Regions from separate parts of the Pectobacterium parvum genome, predicted to be linked through region 1. Evidence: predicted binding sites of a transcription regulator. Region 1 holds the regulator's gene; each other region holds the start of a gene.
What was found. The regulator CRP, encoded in region 1, controls carbon source genes, mostly activating them, when cyclic AMP is high. The targets are predictions, from matches to a motif close to ATGTGANNNNNNTCACAT.
Positions count from the first base shown of each region.

Region 1 (4,990 bases):
GCACCGGCGTCACTTTTTCCGTGTCAACGGATGAAGGTGACACCGCAGCCGAAGAACCCATTATCTCCATGAGACATGCACCTCAACCGCTGTGTCATGAATCTGACACACCCTTTTCATGCTGGAGACGGGTACAATAGTTTCTCCGTTTTAGCCCAAATAAGAGGGTATCGAAAAAAATTGCGGGTATTACAGCGGGTATCAAAAAGGTATTTAAATTATAAATTCATTATTTATAAATAACTTAAGTAAAATATGCTGCTAATTATCGATAACTACGACTCCTTTACCTACAACCTTTACCAATACTTTTGTGAGCTTGGCGCGCAGGTTGTGGTGAAGCGTAATGATGAACTGACGCTGCGTGAGATTGAACAGCTTGCGCCTGAGCGGTTGGTTATTTCACCTGGCCCTTGTACGCCGGACGAGGCGGGCATTTCACTGGCTGCCATTCGTCACTTTGCTGATAAATTGCCTATTCTGGGCGTGTGTCTTGGCCATCAGGCGATGGGGCAGGCGTTCGGCGCGCGCGTGGTGCGGGCACGGCAGGTCATGCACGGGAAAACCTCAGCGATTGCGCATAGCGATACGGGGGTTTTCACGGGGTTGGCTCAGCCTTTGACGGTCACCCGTTATCATTCACTCATTATTGATTCCGCCTCGCTACCCGATTGCTTTGAGGTCACGGCCTGGAGCGAACATGAAGGAAAGCGTGATGAGATTATGGGGATCCGCCATCGCGCATTGCCACTGGAAGGGGTGCAGTTTCACCCAGAGAGCATTCTTAGCCAGCAGGGGCATCAGCTTTTGGATAATTTCCTTAAAATTTAGTGATATAGAAAGTTATTCTCCTCAGTAGCCGATTTAATATTGCCTGTAATTGATTTTTTATGCATATTTGTTGACTATATTTTCATTTAGATATGATGGACAGCAGAGTGAGGCAGCAAATGGCAGCAGAGCAGAAAGCAGTGACACGGGATACTCATGATAAAGTGATTTTGCCAGTTTATGCACCCGCGAAGTTTGTACCCGTGAAAGGTAAAGGGAGCCGCGTCTGGGATCAGGACGGCCGCGAGTATATCGATTTCTCCGGTGGTATTGCGGTCACGGCGCTGGGTCACTGCCATCCTGCATTGGTGAACGCGTTGCAGCAGCAGGGTGAAACGCTGTGGCACACCAGCAATATTTTCACTAATGAGCCTGCGCTACGCCTCGCCAGCAAATTGATTGATGCTACTTTTGCCGACCGCGTGTTCTTTGTTAACTCCGGTGCTGAGGCTAACGAAGCTGCCTTTAAGCTGGCACGTCACTATGGGATTAAACGCCATAGTCCGTATAAAACCAAGATCATCGCCTTCTACAATGCATTCCATGGTCGGACGCTGTTCACCGTCTCGGTCGGCGGACAGCCTAAATATGCCGACGGTTTCGGGCCTAAGCCTGCCGATATTGTTCATGTTCCCTTCAACGATCTGGCTGCTGTTAAAGCGGTGATGGACGATCACACCTGTGCGGTTGTACTGGAGCCGATTCAGGGGGAAGGGGGGATTACGCCCGCTACGCCTGAGTTTTTACAAGGCGTTCGCGATCTGTGCGATCAGCACAAGGCGCTGCTGGTGTTTGATGAAGTGCAGAGCGGAATGGGGCGCACTGGCAAACTATTCAGCTACATGCACTACGGCATTACGCCAGATATCCTCACAACGGCTAAAGCATTGGGCGGTGGTTTCCCGATTAGCGCGATGCTGACGACGGAAGAGATCGCATCGGCCATGACGGTTGGGGTACACGGCACCACTTATGGCGGCAACCCGCTGGCCTGTGCGGTGGCGGAAGCTGCGCTGGATATTATTAACACACCAGAAGTGCTATCAGGTGTGGCGGATCGCCACGATCGCTTTGTTAGTGAGCTTGAGAAAATCAATCAGCAGTGCGGAATATTCGAGCAGGTTCGCGGTATGGGGCTGCTGCTGGGTGCCGAACTGAAACCGCAATGGCATGGTCGCGCGGGCGAGTTTCTGGCTGCGGCAACGTCTCAGGGGCTTATGGTGCTGATGGCTGGGCCGAACGTAATCCGCTTCGTACCATCTTTGATTATTGATGAAGAGGATATTGCGCAGGGGATGGCGAAATTCGCTAAAGCCGTCGCGCAGGTCGTTAACGCAGCAAACTGATTATGCTCTCAAAAGATCAGCCATAAAAAAACGTAGGGAACGTTTTTCAACGTCGCTTGCGACGACCCGCAGGGTGGCGAGCAGGAAGCTCGCCATAAAAAAAGCGTGAGGCCAAGGCTTCACGCTTTTTTTATTGGTAGGGTACCGCGACAGGGGTTTAGCGAGTGCCGTAAACGACAATCGTTTTACCGTGTGCAGAGATCAGGTTCTGGTCTTCTAACATTTTCAGAATGCGGCCCACGGTTTCACGCGAGCAGCCAACGATTTGCCCAATTTCCTGACGGGTAATTTTTATTTGCATGCCATCTGGATGTGTCATGGCATCAGGTTGTTTGGCCAGGTTGAGTAGGGTTTGGGCAATACGGCCAGTCACATCAAGGAAGGCGAGGTTGCCGACTTTTTCAGAGGTAACCTGAAGTCTGTTTGCCATTTGTGCAGACAGACGCATGAGGATATCCGGGTTAACCTGGATGAGTTGGCGGAATTTTTTATAGGAAATTTCAGCCACTTCACAGGCGGTTTTTGCCCGAACCCAGGCGCTGCGTTCCTGACCTTCTTCAAACAGGCCGAGCTCGCCGATAAAATCGCCCTGATTGAGGTAGGAGAGAATCATTTCCTTGCCTTCTTCATCTTTGATTAGCACTGCGACAGAGCCTTTCACGATGTAGTAAAGCGTTTCTGCTTTTTCACCTTGGTGAATCAGCGTGCTCTTCGATGGATACTTGTGGATATGACAATGGGAAAGGAACCATTCGAGAGTTGGATCTGTTTGCGGTTTGCCGAGAACCATTCGCTATCATCCTCTGTTGTAATTCACTGCGCAAATTACAGGGGTCAGAGTTCCCTGTACGGCGTGTTTAACTGCTAAAAAAATAAAATTCAGTCTAGGCAGAATGACGTCAGGGAATATACTGAAACCTCTGTACCCTTTATTTTCCGGTTGCTGCCTTGCCGCACCGTAAAAATGGCTGGGTATGTCTGGCCAGGTCATCATCTTCTTCGTTTCTGGGTTTGTCCAGAAAAGGTCTATTCTATTTTCGTTTTAACACAGCTTTAAGGACGTGTCTTGTGTTGTCTCGCTTCAGCATGACAAAGCGCTGATTAACGCTGGTTTTTGTACAGTAACGGTATAAATTTTCAAAAAATTTTTAGTGGAGAGGCATCATGCAGGCACGGGTAAAATGGGTTGAAGGCTTAACGTTTTTGGGCGAATCCGCATCAGGACATCAGATATTGATGGACGGCAATTCCGGTGATAAAGCGCCGAGTCCGATGGAAATGGTGTTGATGTCCGTAGGGGGATGCAGCGCGATTGATGTGGTGTCGATTCTGCAAAAAAGCCGCAACGATGTAGCGGATTGTGAAGTGAAATTAACGTCAGAACGTCGGTCAGAAGCGCCGCGTTTATTCACCCATATCAATCTGCATTTTATCGTGACGGGAAAAGGATTGACCGACAAAGTTGTCGAGCGAGCCGTCGCACTGTCGGCAGAAAAATACTGCTCAGTAGCATTGATGCTGGGCAAAGCCGTTGAGGTGACGCACAGCCACGAAATTAGAGTGCTGGCATAATCCCTGTCTCTGGGCACTAATTCTGGTCACTTAAGCCTGTTATTAGGGGAAACACAGGGGGTGGTTCCCGTAGGGAGGCCTCACCCCTGTGGTCGCCCCGTGTATCTCGATGCTTATTCGATCGTTTTCCCTTCAATTAACCGCTGCACCAGCGGTGCCATGATTAATTCCATCGCCAATCCCATCTTCCCACCGGTAACGACCAGCGTGTTGATGTGGGAGATAAAGGAACCCTGCAACATAGCGAGCAGATAGGGGTAATCAATATTATCCAACCCCTGAAAATGAATCACGACGAAGCTTTCGTCCAATGAGGGAATCGATTTGGCGGCGAACGGGTTGGAGGTGTCCACGGTGGGCACGCGCTGGAAGTTGATGTGTGTGCGAGAGAACTGTGGCGTGATATAGGTGATGTAGTCTTCCATTGAGCGGACGACGGAATCCATCACCGCTTCACGCGAGTGGCCGCGCTCATTAACGTCACGAATCAGCTTTTGAATCCATTCCAGGTTGACGATCGGCACCACGCCGACGAGCAAATCGACATGCTGTGCCACGTCGTTTTGCTCGGTGACCACGCCGCTGTGCAATCCTTCATAGAACAGGATATCGGTGGGTTCTGGCATCGGCTCCCACGGCGTGAACGTCCCAGGAACCTGATTATAGGGAATGGCTTCATCGTAGGTATGAAGGTATTTACGCGTCTGGCCACGCCCGTGCAGGCCATATTCAATAAACGACTGTTCCAGCAGGCTGAAATCATTCGCTTCTGGGCCGAAGTAGCTGATGTGGCGTCCTGAATCACGCGCTTTACGAATTGCCATATCCATTTCCGGGCGGGTATAGCGGTGAAAGCTATCGCCTTCCAACTGGGCTGCGCGCAGATCAAACTGCTGGAAAATCTTACGGAAGGCCAGACTGGTTGTCGTGGTTCCCGCTCCGCTGGAGCCGGTAACCGCAATAATCGGATGTTGATGTGACATAAAGTGCGTGACTCCGTGATCGCGATGCCCGCATAGACCGAAGGCCTGCGCGCATCCTCAAAAAAGACGTAATTATCATCATTGTTAGCATGTTTGGCGCGTTCTTTCACGACTTTCGGCGTGCTCAATAAGGGGCATGTCCTCCGGAATTGAGCTGATTACGCGGCATGATATTGAGGGTTTCATGTAACTCAGACCACACCAACACCACCTCGCCAGATTGGAGTTGGCCGCGGATATCTTCCACTTTCTGCGCCA
Region 1 covers NZ_CP087392.1:701,853-706,842, forward strand. The annotation lists gene LOZ86_RS03090 (aminodeoxychorismate synthase component II) at 256-831, shown strand; gene argD (bifunctional acetylornithine/succinyldiaminopimelate transaminase) at 951-2,177, shown strand; gene crp (cAMP-activated global transcriptional regulator CRP) at 2,335-2,967, opposite strand; gene LOZ86_RS03105 (OsmC family protein) at 3,342-3,749, shown strand; gene LOZ86_RS03110 (phosphoribulokinase) at 3,863-4,732, opposite strand; gene LOZ86_RS03115 (YheU family protein) at 4,857-4,990, opposite strand, start outside.

Region 2 (4,990 bases), 950 kb from region 1:
AAAATATATTTGTGAGTTAATTAAATCCAGAATGAAAAATATTAAATCAACGGGATTTTAACGTCTGCATTATCCCATTGATATGTAAGCGCCCCGTGAAAGACGTCTTGAGAAGATTGTTTTTCTGGTAACAATCGCGTCCATCTAAATATTGATGGACGCGAACGATGAATTCCGGGACAAATGACGTGACCTGCTATCGGGCTATTAGGGGTCTGAAGCCTAACCGAGTTTGTCCCTGAAAGCTGGCGCAGGGTGGTGATTACACCTGCGGGTATTGACCGGCAGTATTATGAATTTTGTGCGCTCAGCGAACTTAAGGGAGCGTTGCGCTCCGGGGATATCTGGGTTAAAAGCTCGCGCCGCTACAAAAATTTTGATGATTACCTCATACCCGAAAAGGACTTTGACAAACTCACACTGGCGCTGCCACTGCCCGTACCTGCTGATTATCATGAGTACATTACCAGCCGTATGACTCTGCTTCAGTCCAGACTTGAAGAGGTCAATACCATGGCTGCCCTTGTTGCGTTCTGTTCGCGGATCAGGGATCTCCACGACAAGAAGCGGTTTATCAAAGGGAAGCTCGCTGCAATGGTTTCCACGTTATATTCCGGTAGCTCATCAGCCAGTCGTGGGGCACCGTGCCGCTGTTTGGCGTTGATGTTGTCTGGCTCTGTTACTTGCTGCGCCAGTTATAGAGCTGGGATTCATACAAACTGAATTCACGAGCAGCGACAGCAACACCGATGCGTACTACAAGCTTCAGGGCTCCATTGCGGAATTCAGGCGTATGTTGCTTACGTGGCTTTTTACTGGTTGATACGGATTTTGCCATGTGAGCTACCCCAGGTAGAGAGTTTACTCACTTAGTCTCGTGTCCACTATTGGCGGGTAAAATCAGGTTACCGCCAGCGTTGAGCTTGTTGAAATCGGCCACAGGACACTTGTCTTTTGGGTCACTTGTCATGATGAAAACGGACTGATTGGTGAAGGAACTCACCAGCGCGCAATCATCAACGTAGAGCGCTTCATGAAGCGTTTGTAGGAGAAATAAAGCGAGTCTGGCAGACTCTGCGATAACGCAATGCCTGCCAGAAGGAAGACTTAACGCAGGCCGAGCTGGAAAATCATCGTTTCAGCCTGGCAGCTGAACGTGAAATCAATGTCCAATTTAACGCCGCCGCCTACATCTTCCAGCGTGCTGGTGATTTCGCAAGGTTCGGATTCTACCGCTCGCGCTTTTTCCGTCAGGGCGGCCAGTGCTGCTTCCGCCTCAGCACGATCGCCGAAAACGTTGCTGTAAGACGCCGTGCAATCCGTGTTATCCATAATTGTGCCGACATCGACACAGCAGCAGGCTGCGGTTTCTTCAGCGCTGCATTTGTTGATTACGTTCGCCATACTACTTTCCTCTTAAAACGCGGGAGATATATACTCGTCATACTTCAAGGTGCATGTGCGTTGTTCAAAACGCTAACGTTTTGTCCTGCAACTCGAATTATTTAGCGTATATGATCCAGTTCAAATATTTTTATCTTCCTCATATTTTACTCCCTCATCCCGAAGCAGTACCAGCACTTCATGCTGACCAGTAATTTTAGTGATATCAATCACATTACGGTGTTGTGCGGCAGTAAAGACCGAGTAATATCTCTTCACACAAATTAACCAAAACGTTAAGCAGATCTAAATTTTGCATCATTCCGGACATATTTTTAACACACCATCGCAACATTGTCGGATTCCCAACTTATACTTTGCCAACTGGTCTGATTTGTCAGGCTGAGTGCGCCCCCTACAATGCGCGTCCCTTGTTACTTCGTGTAACAAAGTTAAATAACAAGCATATAAAGAGGTTTTGGTCATGAACCAGAAAAACCTGTTCAAACAATCCACAATTGCTGTTGCGGTGGCCCTGTTTTCAGCAAATGTGTCCGCGGCTGGCTTCCAGCTAAATGAATACTCATCATCTGGTCTGGGACGCGCGTTTTCTGGTGAAGGTGCCGTAGCCGATAATGCGACCTCCGGTAGCCGTAACCCGGCGACCATGACCATGTTTGACCGCCCGTCTTTCTCCGGTGGTGTCACCTATATCAACCCGGATATCGATGTTCAGGGGAAAAACTCCCTGACCGGGCAAGATACCAGCGCCAAAAATATCGCACCACACGCCTGGGTACCGAACCTGCATTTCATCATGCCGCTGAATGAACAGTGGGCAATTGGTGCTTCCGCCACCACTAACTATGGTCTGGCGACTAAATTTAATGATAACTATGCAGCAGGTTCTATCGGTGGAGAAACCGACCTGTTGACATCAAACCTGAACCTGAGTGCCGCGTATCGCCTGAACCAACATTTCAGTTTTGGTTTAGGGGTTAACGCGGTTTATGCCGATGCCAAATTTATTCGGCGCGCGGGTGAACTGGCTAATGTTCCTGCCGGTGCGGGTGGCGCTCAGGGTGCCGTTGCGGGCCCGTCTTCAGAGATGGCTCGTCTGGAAGGTAAAGAATGGGGATACGGCTGGAACGCCGGTATTCTGTATGAAGTGGATGACAATAATCGCTTCGGCCTGACCTATCGTTCCAAAGTCGATATCGATTTCAATGGCGATTACAGTAACCAACGCACCGCTGGACCTGGTGCCCTCAATGGCGCAACAGTACCGGGTCAATTAACACTCAATCTGCCAGAAATGTGGGAAGCATCTGCCTACCACCGTGTAGCGCCGAAATGGGCAGTTCACTACAGCCTGACCTACACCAGTTGGAGCCATTTCCAGGAACTGAAAGCGACAGGTAACGGTGGCAACACGCTGTTCCAGAAAGAGGAAGGCTTCCGTGATGCCTACCGTATCGCACTCGGCACCACCTACTATCATGACGATAACTGGACGTTCCGTAGCGGTATCGCGTTTGATGATAGCCCAGTACCAGCCGACAGACGTTCTATCTCTATTCCCGATCAGGACCGTTTCTGGTTGAGCGCAGGCACCACCTACGCCTTCAATAAAGACGCGTCTGTTGATGTTGGCGTGTCTTATATGCATGGTAAGCAAGTTGATATCAGCGAACCGATCTCTGATAGAGCAGGTTCTCCAAGTTACAACTTTACCTCCAAAGGTAAAGCCTGGCTGTACGGCGTGAACTTTAACTATGCGTTCTAAATAAAGAATGGCGTTCTAAGTAACGTACGAGTTTATAAATAAAGCACGCGTTCTATTGCTATCAGTCAGAACGTGATAAAGCAGGTAAGGCAACTTACCTGCTTTTTTATTGCCCTAATGTAACAAGGCGAAGAACCTCAAAAGATTCGTGTTAGTTTTAATTTTCAACTACTGATTACCACTTGATTTTTTGATTTTAAACACCTCCCAAGGGCCTGGAGGCGTATATTGACCATTTACAACCCCAGCTCCATGAGGTTCAAATTTGTCTATATTTGATCCATCCAGGCGTAAATAAGCATTTGGGAACTGTACTGACCTAATGGTGAAGTTACCTCCACTATTTTTTTCTATATAAAATCTTTCCCAAGGACCGGGAGGAGAATATTGACAGTTTACAATTCCAGCACCAGAATAAATATTCTCGTTTACGTTACTCCCATCCAAGCGTAAGTAAACATCAGGAAATGCTAAGGAACGTATTCGGCTAACATTATTTTCATCCGTTTCAATTGAAAATTTTTCACATTCTCCAGGCGGTCCATACTGCGCATTAACTATACCGAATCCAGCAGGATTTTGTTGGTTACTTCCTGCTCCATCCATTCGTAGAAATACATTCTCGAAGTGCACAGATTCAATAGTAAAGTATTCTGTACTCTGCTCAATACGTTGTAATGTTACAGTTGATGAAATAAGCGCCAGGTTATTATCAACAAAATCATTTAGGAAAATTAATGGTAATTTTTGAGGTGCTATTTTAGCAGCGTTACTTAACACCCACGGATAAGTGGTTTTATCAAAATTTAATTTTGTTGACATTAAAATGGAAGATGCATCGCTGAGGGAGAGGAATTCAGAGATGTATGATGGAATATTAATGGCATTAGTCGCCGTATCCTGAAGCTGAAGAACGGTATAGGCATCTCCTGCTGGAGGCGTTGGTTTGATGCGTTTAAGCGCATTAATAATACTTTCAGGATTTAATGTGCTGTAATCGGCGTCGCTGTACGAGTCATATTTTTGTGCTAAATTCCAGTCTGCAATTTGATTAAGGAAGATTAATCTTTTATTTTCAGCAATGAGGTTCTCGTAACTGACGTCTAGATCTGATGCATTTCCTGTTTTTATATTTTTAAATATATTATTTACCGCTGATACGATTGTTTCTAACTCCTCTTTTTTTGGTTCTATTATTGCATCAGATAAACCCTGTCCGTTCAAGCTGACAATCACAATTTCAGTTGGATTTTTGTCAAGCCATCCGAAGACGTCAGTCAGGAAAGCATTCAGGGAGTATCCTGGTATAACTGAATGAATATGATAGAATTCAGGTGCTACGGTGTTGAATGGGGAGGGGAGTTTTCCTGGCCTGAAATCAAAATAACGACATCCTAAGTTTAGCTGGGTAGTTATATCGTCTTTTTGAGTAACAGCAAGTTTTATTAATAATCGCCTAAGTTTTGGTAATCCTAAAGCCACTAATATTGGAACAGCAACGCCTAAAATAGGTGCCAAATAACCTAGAAATGCGGTTAACAAACCACCGTTCTGAAGTATTTTATCCAAGGCTTTTAAATCGAAAGATCCTGCATCATGAGAACCAGCGAGAGCAATATTGTAAAACGGAGATGATTTAAAATTTGGATTTTTTCCTGCGGCATCCCCCATCCATTTGCTCATATTTGGTGTTATGTACACATAATTCTGATCCCTATTGGTTAAACCCCCAGCACCAGAACCAGCATCGTAGAAACCATAAGATATTGCAGAGCCTTCATTGATTATTGAAGGTGTGTTCATCATATCTTCAAAGTCTCC
Region 2 covers NZ_CP087392.1:1,654,450-1,659,439, reverse strand. The annotation lists gene LOZ86_RS07440 (hypothetical protein) at 1-61, shown strand, start outside; partial or broken gene LOZ86_RS07435 (hypothetical protein) at 229-519, shown strand; partial or broken gene LOZ86_RS07430 (transposase) at 683-838, opposite strand; gene LOZ86_RS21510 (thioesterase, FlK family) at 932-1,048, shown strand; gene LOZ86_RS07425 (YfcZ/YiiS family protein) at 1,108-1,404, opposite strand; gene fadL (long-chain fatty acid transporter FadL) at 1,868-3,169, shown strand; gene LOZ86_RS07415 (PI-PLC domain-containing protein) at 3,338-4,990, opposite strand, start outside.
Region 2: a site for CRP is predicted at 1,602-1,619, ahead of fadL (long-chain fatty acid transporter FadL). Genes of this name have one in related genera too.

Region 3 (4,990 bases), 1.2 Mb from region 1:
TCTTCCCGCTCCTGAAACCATTGGAACTCTTCATCGCCAATGATGCCGGGCCACAGCGACTGCGCACGCTCGTCGGACATAAATCCTTCGATATCCACCCCCACGCACGATAGCGCATCGCTCCGTAAATGGGCGGCGCAGAGCACGCTGTCTTTGTTATGGCTCAGCGAACCGGCAATATTGCCCGGCCACTGCGGCGAGCGGTCTTCCCCGCTATGCAGAACAAAGCCAGGGTGTTCCAGCTTGTTCAACACGTGTTTGGCCACACAGCGTCCAGCCAGAAATTCGGCACGTCGTTTCGGCACGGCACGCTCTAGCGCGTCGGAGAAAGGAATGTTCGCCTCGGCAAAAAGCGCGTCGTCGTAGGCGGACAAATGGAAATGGCAGCGAGCAGTAATACCTGGGTAGGCGGCACCATCCGTTGCCCGTGGAAAAGTAATCCATTCAACATCATCAATAAAAGCAGAAAGCATGTTACTCCACTCAGGTAAGCGAATCGCACCCACACTCGGTAAACATCGCGTAGACCACGCCTAAACCCGAAATAAAGCAGGGCGTTAAACGAACAATGGGCGACTTTCACCGCACATCATCCCTATAGCCTGTTTACATCTACAAAGCCTGGCACTACATAGTCAGAAAGAGCTACAAAGCCAAAAAGAACCCAGCGATGCAGGCGCTCATCAGGTTAGAAAGCGCGCCTGCCGCAACTGCCTTCAAACCAAAGCGGGCAATATCCTGCCGTCTGCTTGGTGCCATACTGCCCAAACCTCCAATAAGAATAGCAATAGAGGAAAGGTTAGCAAAGCCACACAGTGCGAACGAAATCACAGCTTTGGTATGATCCGAAAGAACCTGCAAGCCCGCAGCCTGTACCACGTCATCCGGTTTCAGATATTCACTGAAACTCATGTAAGCAACGAATTCGTTGACGATCAGTTTTTGGCCAATAAACGAACCAGCAACCGCTGCTTCGCTCCAAGGAATACCAATCAGGTATGCAACGGGCGCAAAACACCAGCCCAGAATCAGTTCCAACGACAAGTTCGGATAGTCAAACCAACCACCAATACCGCCCAGAATGCCGTTCAATAATGCAATTAATGCGACAAATGCCAATAGCATCGCGCCCACATTCAGCGCCAGTTGCATACCAGAGGCAGCCCCACTTGCCGCCGCATCAATCACATTTGCTGGACGATCATTCTCGTCGACAAACCCAAGCATATCTTCGTGGTCATGCGTTTTTTCCGTTTCCGGCACCATCAGTTTGGCGAACAGCAACCCACCTGGTGCAGCCATGAAGGACGCAGCGATCAGGTATTCCAGCGGTACGCCCATCTGGGCATAGCCTGCCATCACCGAACCTGCGATAGAAGCCAAACCGCCACACATCACAGCGAACAGTTCTGATTGCGTCATGTTGTTAATATACGGACGCACCACCAGCGGCGCTTCTGTCTGGCCAACAAAGATGTTAGCCGTAGCAGAGAGCGATTCGGTTCGGGATGTTCCCAACAGTTTTTGTAATCCACCGCCCAGCAGTCGAATAACAAACTGCATGACGCCCATGTAATACAGCACAGCAATAAGAGAGGAGAAAAAGACAATAACGGGCAACACGCGGAGGGCAAAGACAAAGCCGCCACCGCCAAATACTTCGAACATTTTGTCGGAAACCAGACCGCCAAAAATAAACGAAACCCCTTGGTTTCCGTAGGCGATAACGTTTGCTACACCGCCCGTCATACCCTCCAGAATTTTGCGCCCTACTGGTACATACAGCACCAGTGCACCGATACCGATCTGAAGAATGAAAGCACCAGCTACGGTGCGCAATCTGATAGCTTTACGATTATTGGACAGCATAACCGCAAACAAAATCAGAACAATCATGCCGATGAGACTCATAACGAGTTGCATGTGCAGTTCCCTATAACGCGTGAAAAAAGTGAGAGCATAATAAAAATCGTTTCGCCAGAACAGTAAGCTCGTTCTGGGGAACCGAGTATAAAGACAGGCCGATAATGGTCGCTAACTTATGTCACAAATACATACAACATCGAACAGTCCAAAACACTGAAAGGTGATCTCCATCACAATTTCATGGTTGGTATATGAAATCGAAATGACGGTTATGTTCGTTGTTGCACAGAAATAAGAGAAAAGCGGAAGCAAAGATTCTTCCACTTGGGGGAATGGCTGTGGTGTAACGGATAGCGTCGTAACACTCTCAGCGTTATGACGGGGTAAGCCGTCCAAACAGCCTGAACGAATTCTGCAACAGCGCCTCGGCAATCTCTTCAGGCGATTCTGTACGTAACTCACACAGCGTTTGAAACGCGCACGAAATACGCTCGGGTCGGTTGGGTTGTCCTTGATAGCCACTCATCGGCATATCAGGTGCATCAGTTTCCAACAACAGCCGATCTAACGGCAGCTGTGCGATCGCCTGACGCGTTTTATTCGCTCTGTCATAGGTAATGGTTCCCCCTACGCCGATGTAATAGCCCAGCCGGATAAAGGCCTGCGCCTGCGCCAGGCTGCCTGCAAACCCGTGAACCACGCCGGTACGTGGCACGTCGATACGGCGGAGTAATTGCGCCAGCCTGTCGTGACTGCGTCGCGAGTGCAGGATCGTCGGGAGGTCGTATTTTTTCGCCAGCCGAAGCTGAGCCTCAAGAAAGGTAAGCTGCCGCTCAAACTGCGGTTCCGGCATATAGAGGTCCAGCCCAATCTCCCCCACCGCCACCAGCTTTACAGGTAGCTGGCGCAGTTCCTCTTCCAGACGGAGCAGGTCGCTTTCCTGATGTTCAGCGATATAAAGCGGGTGAAGGCCCAATGCGGCGTAAAGCGGAGAGTAGGTGCGAGAGAGCGTCAACACGCGTTCAAAATGCTGAGAAGCCACAGCCGGAATAATGATGCGTTCAACGCCAGCGTCTTGCGCCAGCCGCAAGCTTTCCGGTGCATCATCATAGAATAGGGGGAAATCAAAATGACAGTGGGTATCGATAAAGCGGTGTCGTTCAGAAAGCACGTTGCTTCTCTCCGTCAAAATTAGGCCCGTCAAGACGAGGCGACCTAATCTACGCCCAAGAACTATCCTGCCAAAGCCTCATGGCAGAATCGGACTTGTCGTTACGGTGAGGCCTCAGTGTAACGTGGTTTTTTCTGAGGATACCTCTTCGTGCGCTTTTCCGTAACCCTCTTGCAAGACGCCGGACAGGTAATCGTTACTCCCTTCCAGCCAGGCGCAGTCGCTGTCAAACCAGTCGGCCCACAGCGCCAGGAAATTCCCTTTCCACTGTTTCCATTTGCCAACAACGATATCGCTATTCATCATAACCCTCCTGATAAACTGTCGAAATGCAGCAAATACGCGGGTAGTGTCAGTAGAAGATAGTGTGCCGGTAAAATGTGACAGCCGCGTGGCGCGGCTGTGTGCTCTGTATGACATTTCTTTCTATGGAGAAAGAATGAAGGAATGTGCTGTGCTACGGCCGTTTTCGACCCGTAAACAAGCTAACCAGAAACAGAATAATACCGACCACAAAGACGATTTTCGCCGCGCCAGCTGCTGTACCGGCCAATCCGCCGAAACCCAGTGCTGCCGCGATCAGTGCAATGACTAAAAATATAATGCCCCAACGAAACATACGCTCTCCTTACCAGACAAAAATGAAAAATAATCATGGTGGTCATCCTGACGCGCTTCTTGCGTCCTGACTGCGTATCCACAAGTGGTGTTTTATTGTGCGGATTAGGTAGGGTTATCCGCGACTACGGATAACCCTGTACGGTATGGCGATGGTTATTTCACTGCCAGGTCGTTCTTAACGCTTTTCACGCCGTCAACGGCCTTCGCAATACTTTCAGCTCGGTCGGACTGCGCTTTGCTGTCCACCTCGCCGCTCAGCTGCACGACGCCAGCCTGCGTTTCGACTTTCACTTTACGAGACGGAACAATGTCATCTGCCAGCAGTTTGGCTTTAATCGTGCTGGTAATCACTGCATCATCGGCATAAGCACCAACCGATTGTGATTGGGAATCTTTCACCTGCAATTTGTCGCTGACAGACTGCACATCCTCAACCTGCGTAGCGATTTGCACCGCACGGGTGCTCAATTCCTGACTACCGACAAAGCCGCTCAGCGTAACGACGCCATTTGATGTTTCAACGGAAATGTCGCTGCTGGTAATCGATTTGTCTTCCAACAACGCACTCTTCACTTTTGCTGTGATAGCGCTGTCACTGACGTAGCCAGAGGCTTTATTAGCGGAGCTATCGATTTTTGCACCAGTTGTGTCCGCGATACGTTCTACTTTCTGCCCTAACGTTTCCTCAGCCATGGCACCGCCGGCCAGAATCAAACCCAGAGCAACTACGATCAGCGATTGTGTCAATTTGGTCTTTTTCATCGATGTCTTCCTTCTTATGCTCTTCTATAAACCCGAAATAACCGATTTGGGTCACGTTAACGCCTGCACCGTCATCAGCAAATCAAGGTGATAATGACGTTATCAACACTCAGATGATTCCCTCTACTTGCATAAAAAAATCAGAGCATTGAATTGAAAAGGCGAAACAAATAAAAATAATGAACCAACTTAAATTGCGCTAACAGTTGAACAAGCTAAATCAGTTAACACGCTGTTAACTATAGCCTACAGAATGGAAAATCACAGGGGAACAAGGGAATGTACACAGCAATTCAGATTTGTCTGTTGCACCGAGACGAGAAATCACAGCAGGGGAAAAGCAATACTAATACATTGTTTTAAATACATTTAAAAATAAAAACACCCGGTAATTTTGGCCGAAAGCCAAGCATAACCGGGTGATGATTATTTTAACAACATGGTCACGATTTAAACGCTACAGTCACGATGATTTTCATGAAACCGTAGCGCCACCAATCCATGTCATTATAAAAATAAAAAATTAATGCTCGCGCGTTTGGTGGAACTTCACTTCTGGATAGCGTTCCC
Region 3 covers NZ_CP087392.1:4,242,937-4,247,926, forward strand. The annotation lists gene LOZ86_RS19050 (4'-phosphopantetheinyl transferase family protein) at 1-473, opposite strand, end outside; gene LOZ86_RS19055 (NupC/NupG family nucleoside CNT transporter) at 646-1,923, opposite strand; gene LOZ86_RS19060 (TatD family hydrolase) at 2,240-3,037, opposite strand; gene LOZ86_RS19065 (CsbD family protein) at 3,152-3,340, opposite strand; gene LOZ86_RS19070 (DUF1328 domain-containing protein) at 3,495-3,656, opposite strand; gene osmY (molecular chaperone OsmY) at 3,812-4,420, opposite strand; gene prfC (peptide chain release factor 3) at 4,944-4,990, opposite strand, start outside.
Region 3: a site for CRP is predicted at 2,085-2,102, ahead of LOZ86_RS19055 (NupC/NupG family nucleoside CNT transporter). Genes of this name have one in related genera too.

Region 4 (4,990 bases), 1.4 Mb from region 1:
CCAAATGTCGATGGGCGTAATGGCGATCATTGCCTTATTCATGTTTCTGTTTTGCTTTGCCACCGTTCAGGAGCGAATTAAGCCCGCCATCCCCACCAACGATGCGCTAAAAGCAGACTTGCGAGACGTCTGGAAAAACGACCAATGGCCGCGCATTCTGCTGTTAACCCTGTGCAACGTCTGCCCTGGATTTATTCGCATGGCGGCCACGATGTACTACGTCACTTGGGTGATGGAAAAGTCCGTCTCATTCGCCAGCCTGTTTATTAGTCTCGGCGTGGTCGGCATGATGTTCGGCAGCGCATTGGCGAAGCCCCTGACCGACCGTTTTTGCAAGCTGAAAGTGTTTTTCTGGGTCAACATCGCACTGGCGATCTTCTCCAGCGCCTTCTATTTTTTCAACCCTCACCTGACCAGCTTTATTCTGGTGATGTACTTCCTGCTGAACATTCTGCACCAGATCCCGTCCCCGCTTCACTGGTCGCTGATGGCCGATGTGGATGACTACGGCGAGTGGAAAACCGGCAAGCGAATCACTGGGATCAGCTTCTCCGGCAATCTGTTCTTCCTGAAAGTCGGGCTGGCGATTGCGGGTGCGATGGTCGGCTTCCTGCTGTCCTACTATGGTTATGATGCCAATGCCCCACAGCAAAATGCCGAAGCCATGAACGGCATCATTATGTTGTTCACCCTTATTCCCGGCGTAGGCTATTTGATTACCGCAGGCGTTGTGCGTTTGCTGAAGGTCGATCGCCAGCTCATGCAGCAAATACAAATCGATCTGGAAAAACGCCGTAATAACTATCGGGAACTGAGCGAGAGCCGCGACAGCCAATCACCCAACGTCAAAAGAGGAGGAGAGAATGATGAACCCACATCAATGGCCTAACCCACTGATTGAACAACGGGCAGATCCTTTCATTCTTCGCCACACGGATGGACAGTACTATTTTATTGCCTCGGTACCTGAATACAATCGGCTCGAAATTCGCCGGGCCAGTTCGCTGGAAGCTCTTGCCCACGCGACCCCGGTAACGATCTGGCGCAAGCATGAGCGCGGCCCGTTAAGTGCGCTGATTTGGGCACCGGAACTGCATGTGATTAATGGCAAATGGTATGTCTATTTCGCCGCCGCACCGACGGAAGACATCAAAGACGGCTTATTCCAGCACCGCATGTTTGCGTTGGAATGTGCAGACAGCAACCCGCTAAAAGGCAACTGGGTCGAAAGAGGCCGGATTTATACGCAATTCGATACCTTCTCGCTGGATGCCACCCACTTTGAACACAAAGGCAAACGCTACTATCTGTGGGCGCAAAAAGATCCCGCTATTTCAGGTAATTCGAATCTGTATCTGGCGGAAATGGAAAATCCGTGGACGTTGAAAGGCACGCCGGTCATGTTGAGCAAGCCGGAACTGCCGTGGGAAGTGATTGGTTTTAAAGTCAACGAAGGGCCCGCGGTCATTAAGCACGGCGAACGTCTCTTCATCACCTATTCCGCCAGCGCCACCGATGAAAATTACTGTATCGGCTTACTGTGGGCGAATGCAGGCAGCGATCTGTTGAACCCGACAAGCTGGCATAAATTGCAGCAACCAGTCTTTACCACCAGCCGGGAAAACCGGCAATTTGGGCCGGGCCATAACAGCTTTACTCAAACAGAAACGGGCGAAGACGTTCTGGTTTACCATGCCCGCAACTACACGGAGATAGAAGGCGATCCGCTGTATGACCCGAATCGCCATACGCGGATTAAAACCTTCATCTGGGATCGTGACGGTATGCCCGTGTTCGGCGAACCACCCGCAGACAGGTAATAAGCGAGAAATGGGTGCGCTGGGACGTCCGTTGGGACGTACATGTAGAAATCAAACCAGCGCACCGTATATCGTCAGGAGCGCGACGACGACCACTAATGCTAGCGTCACTTTTTTCGCTAGCGTGACGGCGGCTTTGGGCGTCTCCACAGGCTCAACGTGGGATTCACGCGCCAGAGAGAATTGGGCCAGTTGAGTCAACACCCAATACTGTGAACTGCGAGAATCCCCCAGCGAGGCGAACCAGGCAGGCAGCGCTTTCTCGCCGTGCCCCAGCAGTGCGTAAGCGGCACCGACCAAGCGGGCAGGAATCCAGTCAAGCCAATGCAGTAAACTATCGACACCAGACTGCGCGCGCTCCAGCGGGGTGTGGTGGCGGGCAAGCCAGGTCTGTCTGGCGCGTAAAAACGCGTACCCCATCAGAGCAATCGGCCCGTAGGGTCCGGCAACGATAAACCAGAACAGTGGTGCTAAATAAAACCGGAAATTTATCCACAGCAGCGCATTTTGCAGCTCTTTCAGTTGCTCTTCTTCTCCCGTGCCAACGGGCAGACCGTGAATCAGCGCCAGTTCAGCCGCCATTTCCCGGCGGGCATCCGCCTCACCGCGCTGTGCAGCCTGCAAATAGCGCCGATAGTGCTGACGGATTTCACCCGCACCAATGCACATCAAGCTGATGATAATCCACAGCAAAAGAGAAATCAGGCCGAATAGAATACCGCTCGTGAGCCACAGCAGGCCCGCCACGATGCCCATGCAGCAGAGCGTCAGGAACAGCGTTTGCAATAAAGACGGAGCTGGTACGTGCCGGAACACGACCTCAAGCCGATGATCGATCTGCCAGTGCTCGCCCTGTTTGAACAAGCGTTCCCATGCCAGCGTAAGCAACAGTGTAAACAGCGTCATTAATCCAGACTCCCTTTGTTCTCTGTCCAGTTTTCTTGTAGCAGACGATGATAGCCGTCCCAGTCAAATGCCGGTCCGGGGTCGGTTTTACGGCCCGGCGCAATGTCGCTGTGTCCGGTAATGCGCGACGGCGTAATAGGATAGGCCCGCATCAATAGGCGTGTAATCGCCACCAGCGAGTGATACTGCTGCGCGGTAAAAGGCAGCGTATCCGTCCCTTCCAGCTCAATGCCAATAGAGAAATCATTACAGCGTTCCCGGCCTTCAAACACCGACACACCGGCATGCCAGGCGCGCCGATCGAAAGGCACATACTGTGTGATTTGCCCATCGCGGCGAATCAGGCAGTGTGCCGCGACGCGTAAATGGGAAATGTCGGCGAAATAAGGATGCGCAGTGGGATCCAACGTCGCCGTAAACAATTGATCAATATACGGACCACCAAACTCGCCGGGCGGCAGACTGATATTGTGGATCACCAGTAGGGAAGGCACCTCATCATTCGGGCGACCATCATAATGCGGTGAAGGCGTGTGTGTAATGTCGGATAACCAGCCATTTTCCAAAAGCATCGGCGATAACCTCGCATCGTATCGTTTGCCGGCTGAATCAGGCGAAAAATCAATTTCCGGAGTAAAAACAATTGTAGCCAAAAGGTCCTTGTATCCAAGATACCATGTTTCACGCCGTGCTATCTATTCAACTGGGTATCAATAGGTTTTACCGTTCGTTTTGTGATATTCCCGTCGCTTTCCTGCCTGAATGCAATCCCGATACTTTTTTAGTAAGGTGAAATTCCTAACACCATTATGTGATTAAAATCACATTACAAATGTAATAGCATAATAAAAGGCAATCGTTTTCGTGCATTGCGTCTATTTTTACTTAAAATGCATGACAAAATTATCTTCTGATTTTTTTAGATATTACCAAAACTTATTTTGCGGTCTTACGTACGACGCACATGACGTCTAACACTATGGTACTTAACATGAAAAAAACTTTCGCCGCAGGCGCGTTGCTCGCACTGTCATGCTCAATGCCTGTTCTTGCCGACAGCAATAAAGCCGAATATCTGTCCGACTGGTGGCACCAGAGCATTAACGTCGTCGGTAGCGCCCACACCCGTTTCGGGCCGCAACTGAACAGCACGACTTACCTGGAATACGAAGCATTTGCGCGTAAAGACTGGTTCGATTTCTACGGTTACGCCGATGCGCCTAAGTTTTTTGGTGGCGATCCCGACAGCCGTGGCATTTGGGACAAAGGCTCTCCGCTGTTTGTCGAGATCGAACCACGCTTCTCAATTGATAAACTGACGGGAGCTGACCTGAGCTTTGGTCCGTTTAAAGAGTGGTACATCGCCAATAACGTTATTTACGATCAGGGTCGCAACAGCGGTTCACGCCAAAGCACCTGGTACATGGGCTTAGGTACCGATATTGATACCGGCACCGATCTGTCCCTCTCACTGAACGGCTATGCCAAATACCAATGGCAGAACTACGGCGCCGCTAACGAAAACGAGTGGGACGGCTACCGTGTAAAAGTGAAATACTCTTACCCACTGGGCTCAATGTTGGGCGGCAACGTCTCGTACATCAGCTTCACCAATTTCGATTTTGGCTCAGAACTGCGTGATAAATCGAATTCAAGCCGCACCAACAATTCCATTGCCTCCAGCCATATTCTGGCGCTGGGCTACGACCACTGGCACTACTCTTTCGTCGCTCGTTATTTCCACAACGGCGGCCAATGGGCTGATGGCGCAGAACTCAATTTCGGCAAAGGCCCGTTTGAAGTGAAATCTACCGGCTGGGGCTACTATCTGGTCGTTGGTTACAACTTCTAAAATCGCCTCCCCTTTCCGGCGACCACGGATGTTCGCCGGAAGATTAATAACAGTAACAGTTTGAATTGTAATAATTATTCATTCTGGATGTCCTGATATAAACAAGGTAGCATAGACCTCCGAATCCCCCTTCGGAGTTTTGTCATGTCAACGCGTCGCTACAGTCAGGAACAACGCCAACAAGCCTTGCTCGCTCGTATTGCACAAGATATCCCCGCCAGCGTGCAACTGGCCTTGCGTGAAGATTTAGGTGGCATCGTCGATGCTAATCAAGACATTACCGCGCTTCTGCTCCCCGACAACGAGACCGTCAGCGCACGCATTATCACGCGTGAAGCAGGCATATTCTGCGGCACGCGCTGGCTTGAGGAAGTCTTTTCTCAATTAGGCAACACGACCACGATCGTCTGGC
Region 4 covers NZ_CP087392.1:3,996,821-4,001,810, forward strand. The annotation lists gene LOZ86_RS18000 (glycoside-pentoside-hexuronide (GPH):cation symporter) at 1-889, shown strand, start outside; gene LOZ86_RS18005 (glycoside hydrolase family 43 protein) at 867-1,820, shown strand; gene ampE (beta-lactamase regulator AmpE) at 1,872-2,726, opposite strand; gene ampD (1,6-anhydro-N-acetylmuramyl-L-alanine amidase AmpD) at 2,726-3,298, opposite strand; gene LOZ86_RS18020 (nucleoside-specific channel-forming protein Tsx) at 3,718-4,578, shown strand; gene nadC (carboxylating nicotinate-nucleotide diphosphorylase) at 4,723-4,990, shown strand, end outside.
Region 4: a site for CRP is predicted at 3,536-3,553, ahead of LOZ86_RS18020 (nucleoside-specific channel-forming protein Tsx). Genes of this name have one in related genera too.